DNA from 2 places in the Paenibacillus sp. P2(2022) genome. Region 1 is predicted to be linked to the other one. Evidence: predicted binding sites of a transcription regulator. Region 1 holds the regulator's gene; the other holds the start of a gene.
The links. The regulator Rex, encoded in region 1, represses fermentation and respiration genes when NADH is low (regulators of the CRP and FNR family bind a similar motif). The targets are predictions, from matches to a motif close to TTGTGAAATATTTCACAA.

Region 2: MMB75_RS20080 (phosphoketolase family protein) is a predicted target of Rex. The motif match lies at 1,528-1,545, and genes of this name have one in related genera.

What each region holds. Positions count from the first base shown of each region.
Region 1 covers NZ_JAKWFI010000001.1:1,020,517-1,024,571, reverse strand. Annotated here, with positions in the region: gene MMB75_RS04470 (cell wall elongation regulator TseB-like domain-containing protein) at 1-13, opposite strand, end outside; gene MMB75_RS04465 (amidohydrolase) at 51-1,352, opposite strand; gene MMB75_RS04460 (redox-sensing transcriptional repressor Rex) at 1,339-1,992, opposite strand; gene dinG (ATP-dependent DNA helicase DinG) at 2,020-4,055, opposite strand, start outside.
Region 2 covers NZ_JAKWFI010000007.1:50,861-54,915, reverse strand. Annotated here, with positions in the region: gene MMB75_RS20080 (phosphoketolase family protein) at 1-1,410, opposite strand, end outside; gene MMB75_RS20075 (GntR family transcriptional regulator) at 1,703-2,425, opposite strand; gene MMB75_RS20070 (glycosyltransferase) at 2,743-3,891, shown strand.

The DNA.
Region 1 (4,055 bases):
TCTTATTTTTCAAACCTGTGCTTCCTCTCTAAGGGGATGTGACACCTAAATTAGCGCGACAGCAGCCCTTCAAAGGCGGCTTGTGCCTCATGTTTGATACGTTCCTCGTCCATCGTCAGGCATTCGCCATTTTTCACAACCTGACGACCGTCTACCCACACATGAGCCACGTCTTTGGCACTTGCAGAGTATACGGCATGAGAAATAAGATCTGTACGCGGCAAGAAATGGGCCTGATCCAGATCTAGCGCGATAAAGTCAGCCTTATTGCCTGCTGCCAGCGCTCCTACCTCTTTTAAACCAATCGACTTTGCACCATACTCTGTTGCCAGACGTAGTGCTTCATTTGCAGGAACTGCCGTTGGGTCGCCAGATACTCCCTTGTGAATGAGTGCCGCCAGACGCATTTCCTCGAACATATCCAGGTTATTATTGCTGGCAGGACCATCTGTTCCGAGTGAAACAGTAACTCCTGCACGCAGCAATTCAGGCACTCTAGCTACACCACTTGCCAGCTTCAAGTTGCTGCCTGGATTATGCGATACCGCCACACCTCGTTCCGCTAACAAAGCTATTTCTTCGTCGTTCAAGTGAACGCCGTGGGCAACAAGTGAAGGACGGGAGAAAAAGCCAAGCTTATCTAAGTGTGCAACTGGACGCAAGCCGTAGTCGCGTACGTTTTGTTCAACTTCGGCGATCGTCTCGGACATGTGCGTATGCAATGGTAAATCGAGATCATGTGCTGCTTGAACAAATTTCTCAATAAACGCAGGCGGGCATGTGTATGGGGCATGAGGAGACATCATTGTTGTGATACGTCCGTCTGCTTTTCCATGCCAGTTACGCGCAAAAGTCACGGCCTCAGCTAGCTTGATCCGCTGTTCTTCTTCTGAACAGAGTCCAATGGCTCCACGCATCAAGCTTGCACGAATGCCCGACTCTTCAGCTACACGAGCCACCTCATCCATATGATCGTACATATCCAGGAAAGTCGTGGTTCCACCTTTCAGCATTTCCAGCACTGACAAAGAAGTTCCCCAGTACACATCCGTAGATGTAAACTTGGCTTCCATAGGCCACATTTTTTCCTGAAGCCACACTTGAAGTGCCAAATCATCTCCATACCCTCGCAGCAGAGACATCGCCGCATGACCATGAGTATTGATCAGACCAGGTAAAAACAATAACCCCTTGCCGTCGATTGCTTCTGTCTCTTCCTCACCCGCAGGCAAAGTCTCGCCAATGTAAGTAATACGGCTATCCTCCACAATCATAAAACCATGGATTACCCCAGCCTCGGGTCCATTCACGGCAAACGAGCCGTTTTTAATCATCCATTTATTCACTGTCATATTGTGCTTCTTCCTTTCCGTCCTCCAGATAATAAGCGAGGCTAAGCAAATCAGTTGTAAAGTCTGTGGCATGTATCCGAATGTTAGCCGGTGCCTTGAGAATGATAGGTGCAAAGTTCAAAATCGCTCCAATTCCACTCTCAATCAGCCTATCAGCTACGTGCTGTGCCTCAAAATCAGGTACAGTAATAATCCCGATTCGTATATTTTTTTCTTTCACAGTCGCTTCCAGTTCATCCATCGGCTGTACGACCAAAGTATTGATTCTGGTCCCAACCTTATCCGGGAACGCATCAAAAACCGCCACAATCTTCATATTGTCTTTTAAATAAGCATTATAGTTCGATAGGGCTTGACCCAGATTACCTGCTCCGACCAATACTACATTAATTTGCTGGTCGATTTTCAGGATATGGCGTATTTTCTCAATTAGATAAGAAACATCGTAACCGATGCCCTTCCGACCAAAATCGCCAAAATAGGCAAGATCTTTACGAATTTGGGCCGGATTCAAATCTAACCTCTGTCCCAGCTCTTGAGAAGAGACCGTAGCCACCTCCCGTTTGTGCAGTGCATTCAGATAACGTAAATATACGGGTAATCTCCGTACGACAGCCTCTGAAATTTTATCTGATTTCATACTTGCTCCCCCTAATTGTAACGGACTTTAAGTGTCCGTCCGTTGTGCCTCTGTCTCCGGGGCGGATTGGAGCCATTCGGCGATGCGGGGCACCATTTGCTCCGATGGCATATGCTCCATTTTTGGTCCCGGTAACGAGTACAAAAAGTGCTTTCCATAATAGGATTCGATCACACGCGTATCGTAAACGATGACGACTCCGTGGTCGCTCGCTGTACGTACCAATCGCCCAAAACCCTGTTTGAAGCGAATAACTGCTTGTGGTACAGACAGCTTCATAAATGGATTCTTCTTCTGCTGCTGGAGCAACTCGCTTTTGGCCTCCAGTAACGGGTGGTTAGGCGGTTGAAACGGCAAGCGAACGATAGCCAGACAAGTCAAAGCTTTCCCTGGAATATCGACGCCTTCCCAGAAGCTACTGGTTCCCAGCAATACAGAAGCTTTCGCTTCCTGAAAACGGCGGGTTAGCTTGCTGCGACTCCCACTGTCCACACCTTGTCCTAACACGGTAATATCGCTGGACGCTAACGCCTCTTTGAGCGGCTCATACACTTGCCGGAGCATCCGATAGGAAGTAAACAGAACGAGCATTCTCCCCCGCGTCGCCTGGGCAGTCGCTCCTAGAGAGCTAACGAGCATCTCTACAAAATGTGCATCTCCTACACTGCCCTTCACACTCGGAAAATCTCGCGGAATGACCAGCAACACCTGATCCCTGTAATTAAAGGGTGATGGGAGCTGTGACGTCATTAATCGTCCTTGATCTGCGGCCTCCTGCAAGCCGAGTTGATCGGTCATGTACTGAAACGATTTATCTACCGATAAAGTAGCAGATGTCAGAATAATACTTCTTTTTTTGTCAAAAAACATTTCTTTCAACTGGCGGCTCACATCGACGGGCACCGCATAAAATTGCAATGATTTACTACGGAATTGTCCACTCGCTTCAAGCCAATATACGGTTGTTTCATCATCGAGTCGTATAAAGAAGCGCAAATTTTCCCTAATCCCCGCCAAATCCTTAAGCAGACCCGTGATATCTGTAATGAGACTATCCGCCGCATAATCGTCATGTTCTTCCTTGACATCCAGCATCAGCTTGTCGCCCTTGCGCAAAATTTCGCTCAATGTTACATAAAGCTGATTTTCCAATGCCGCCGCCTGATCCCACTTTGCAGGCTTGGCTGACGGTTTGAGACGCGAAGAAAATTGCCCCGTTTCACCTGGTGTGGCATCAGTTCGCTCTGGTAACATGCCAAACAGCTTATCGCTTAGTAGGTCCCAAGTTTCCTTAACCTCTAACACAAGTGGGTACAACTGATCAATGACCGAGGCCCATTCCGTCGACTTCTCATGCCCCGACTTTGCCAACTGCTGACGTAACGAAGGCAATTGCCCATTCTTGCTGTCCTTGAACAATCGAGTCAGCGTATGCACGAGTGTGAAATATTTCATATGCATGCCCAGGTGCTTACCAGCTACTTCCTCTAGATGATGTGCCTCATCAATCACCAAGTGTTCATAGCTAGGCAGCAACTGATGACTTGCTTTGACGTCGGTGAACAGCTTGGAGTGATTCGTTATAACCACATCCGCTGTTCCAGCTTCATGACGTGCACGATGATAGTAGCATTTGCGGAACCATGGACAAGAACGACCAAGACAGGACTCGGAATCACTAGCAACCGTTTCCCAAAAATCCCCTCCACGGTTGCTCAGGTTTAGTTCCTCATCATCACCGGTTTCTGTCAGAGTCAGCCAGACAATCATTTGAGCAGCTGTAATCAAGTCTTCCTTTGGTGTCGCGAAGTCTCTTCTGTTTATTTTATGTTCAAACTTACGCAGACACAAATAATGCCCCCGTCCCTTAAAGATGGCAGCCCGGAACGGGAACGGAATCACTTTGGTCAGCATCGGAATATCACGCTCTCGCAATTGCTCCTGCAGATTAATGGTATGCGTGCTTACGGTGACCCTCTGCCCATATTTTACACTGTGATACAGTGACGGAAGCAAATAGCCCAGGGACTTCCCTGTTCCTGTACCCGCCTCAATCAACAAAT
Region 2 (4,055 bases), on a different contig from region 1:
GTGCTCGGATAACTGGGAATCAATGACACGACCATACGATGACAAGAATTCATCATTAGGTTCAATAATTTGATCCATCCATTGGCGTTTGGTTACTTCAAAAACAGGAGCCAAGCGGTTAGACATCGTTTCGTCAGGTCCGAAGATTCTGAAATTGCGATTCTCTTCATTTAATACAACCACATCTTTAACGTATTTGCCCAAAACCGACATATCTTGCGCAATCACTTTACCAGGCGTGGAGTTATCTAGCGCATAGTTGCGGAAATCTGGCAATTTCAAGTCTTTAATAAGGTGACCTGCATTCGCAACAGGGTTCATTCCCATTCGTTTATCGCCTGTAGGCAAAATATCAGCAATCTCAGCTTTTAAACGACCGTTTTCGTCAAATAATTCCTCTGGTCTATAGCTATTCAGCCATTCTAATAAAGCAGGCGCGTGCTGCATATTTTTTTGATCAACCGGAATTGGAACCTGATGGGCACGGAACGAATTTGTATTCGGCACTCCGTCCCATTCCTTTGGACCCGTCCAGCCTTTAGGTGAACGGAAGATAAGTACTGGCCACGCCGGACGAGTAAGGTCATTATTTTCACGCGCATTCTTCTGGATAGCTTCGATCTTCTCGATGGCAGTATCCAATACTTTCGCCATTTCTGGATGCATGTGATCAGGGTCTTCACCTTCAACAAAAAAAGGTTCCCAACCTAAACCTTTAAAGAACGAGGTTAACTCTTCTTTCGATTGGCGAGACATAATCGTTGGGTTACTAATTTTGAAGCCATTTAAGTGTAAGATTGGAAGCACTGCGCCATCCGTGATTGGATTGATAAATCTGTTAGAGAACCACGAAGCGGCTAATGGTCCCGTTTCGGCTTCACCATCCCCAATAACAACAGCCGAAATCAGATTCGGATTATCTAAAATAGCACCTACACCATGAGAAAGGGAATAGCCCAGCTCTCCACCTTCATGGATAGATCCAGGTGTTTCAGGAGCAGCATGCGAAGCAATACCGCCAGGGAACGAAAATTGTTTGAACAGTTTCTTCATGCCTGGGATATCTTGAGTGATTTGTGGATAGATTTCAGTGTAGCTTCCATCAAGATATGAATTTGAAACCATAACCTGGCCGCCGTGACCAGGACCTTCAATGTAAAGCATGTTCAAATCATATTTATTAATAACACGATTAAGATGAGCATAAATAAAGTTTTGGCCTGGAATCGTGCCCCAGTGTCCAATAGGCTTAACCTTTACATCCGAATCTTTCAAAGGTTCTCTCAACAAAGGATTGTCTTTTAAATAAAGCTGACCTACTGAAATGTAGTTCGTTGCACGCCAGTATGCATCAAGTTTTTCCAAATATGTTTTAGACGAGTAATCTTCTAACACGGGTGATAAAGCCATGGTGTCCACTCCCTAGTAATTTTGTTTGTAATTTATTTCCGGAAATTTCATCTACATGTACATCATAACGCTACACTGAATTAATTCAACCTTTTTCACAAGTGATACGGTCCAATTTTGTGAAATTTTGAACATACTATGAAATATAAATTAAAAAGACAGTAAAAAAGCTCTTACATTAAAATATATAGCAGGATAAACCAATAAAATTTGTGATAAATGAAAAGTTTGCAGACTCTAATCCTTTTTCAAAACTATAAAAAAAAGACCGGAGAATTCTCCAGTCTTTTCATTAGTGTACCGATACAAAGGTATTAAATTTCAAATATTTGTAGTGAAATCGCATATGCGAAAATTCAAATGGGGTACCGTTATCCAAAAAGAAAACACCCTCCATAATGCCTACGGGTTCATTTTCTTTCAATTGCAGTAGCTTTTGATCATTCTCTTCAGACGGTTCTGCAAAAATAGATAAAAAGGATTTGGTGACGGCCAGGTTCCGTGAGTCCTCCAAATAATTAAAAATGGAACCCTCAATAATGGTCTGATTTAAATCCTGGACAATTTTAATGGGGATATAGCCCGTTTCGATCATAAATGGATCATCATCAAACAGACGCAAGCGAACGATTTTATAAACAAAATCATGAGTGTCCAAGAACAAATCGCGCTGTAGTTCTTCTGTCGGTGGAATGACCTCAAAACTCAATACTTTGATTTTTGGCTTTTTGCCATGCATTTGAAAATTATCAGTAACTCCTAGATTAGAGCCCTCGTAGTTAAAGATAGATTCATTTCTTATGTATAAGGGATTAATAAATGTCCCGGAACCTTGTTTTTTGAAAATAATTCCGACACTCTCCATTTTAGTCAGAGCACGTTTAATGGAACTACGACTAACCTGGTAAGTCTCACTAAGACTACGTTCATCTGGCAATCTCATATCTGCAAACTTTCCAGCGAAAATTTTCATTTTAAGATCGTCAATAATTTGCTTATAGACAAATTGTGTCATATAGTACTCCTCTTTCAGGTCTTCTATAACTCCATATAGTTTACCATAAACAAGCCCATTTCATCTCATGTTTGTTTGTGTCCCTTCTACTTTACATCCTTATGCATAATGCTACCATGACATATACATCACACCACTGAAACATATCTGCAAATCAGCAAAAAATACAGCACTCCCACATTAACATCCGCATAGGACCAAGCCTGTTTCGAACTTTGTGGGTTGTTTGACTAGACCAGGCTAAAATCCTTGAATACATTGTTATTATTTATCTCGTTCAAAGGTTGTCTAATTAGAATGGTGGGGGGGAGATCACATTGGCTATCCGCTACAGCGTCATCATTCCAACCTATAATCGCGCCCAGCAGCTGTTGCTCACACTCGCTTCATTTGAATCACAAACCTACCCGAAGCAACTATTCGAAGTCATTGTAGCTGATGATGGTTCTACAGACGGAACGAAAGAAATGGTCGAAGGCTTCAAAGCATCCTATCCTCTTATCTATGTGTCACACCCTGAACAACGCGGTCGATCTGCCGTTCGAAATTTGGGACTGCGCCGAGCAAAAGGGCTATACATCATTTTCTGTGACGCTGACTTTTTGGTGCTGCCTCATTTCATTAAAACCGTGAGCCGTTATCACCGCAAGTATCCCAAATCTGTGCTTTCAGGCATTCCGCACTCGTGGGACGATGCATTTACCCACTATCACCCTGATTTTTCTGTGGAAGAAAAAGAACATTGTCGGAGCATACTTACACAATCCGGCTTATGGAATCCTGACTTTGAAACAGCGAATGAAATTGTTCCAATCATCACCCCTGATGATGTCCTTCATCAAACGGGTGCACTGTCTAAAGTCGTTAGCCCCACAAGGGTTCCTCCCAATACGCAGAAACAATTTGCCTCAACGGACGTAGCTCCCTGGATGATGCTAGTAACTCGTTGTGTGGCCATCAGACGCAACCACTTAATTCGTATTGGAGGTTTCAATGAACGGTTTGTGCTGTACGGACTCGAAGACTGGGATCTTGGCTATAGACTGCATCGCTTAAAAATCCCTTTTTATTGCATCAAAGAGGTGGTCGGGTATCATCAGGAGCATCCAACCCATCTTAGAGGTAACGTTTTAAATACGGAAAATCTAAGAATCATGTATGAAACTTACGGGTTCAATGACTCCTCGTTAAATTTATTTGCTCTGATTCCTCCATCCGAGGATTTTGAGACCTACAAAAATACGCTGCGAGTATTGCGCAGGGGACTCCGTTCCAGGTTAACACGTTCATCAGCTATGTTGTTGAGAAGGACACTACGCATTGCTGCCAAGCAGTTTTATTATCACAACAACACCCCAGCATACCAACAATCATTACGAGCGATACAAAGGAAAGCTGAGAACCGGAAAAGCCGAGTCGCTCATGTGTTACGAGAAATGTTAGTAAAGTCTGAAAAGCTGGTGTAATAACAAGAGGGCGGAAGGTCATGAGATATATACCTGGAAGCAGGTTCTGTCTTGGATAGATAATGTCGTATATTAGATTAGTCAAATCATAAATATAGGTTAATTGCGGAAGATTTCATTTTCAGGAGGTAATTCATCGAATGAAAAATCCACAATCGAATGAG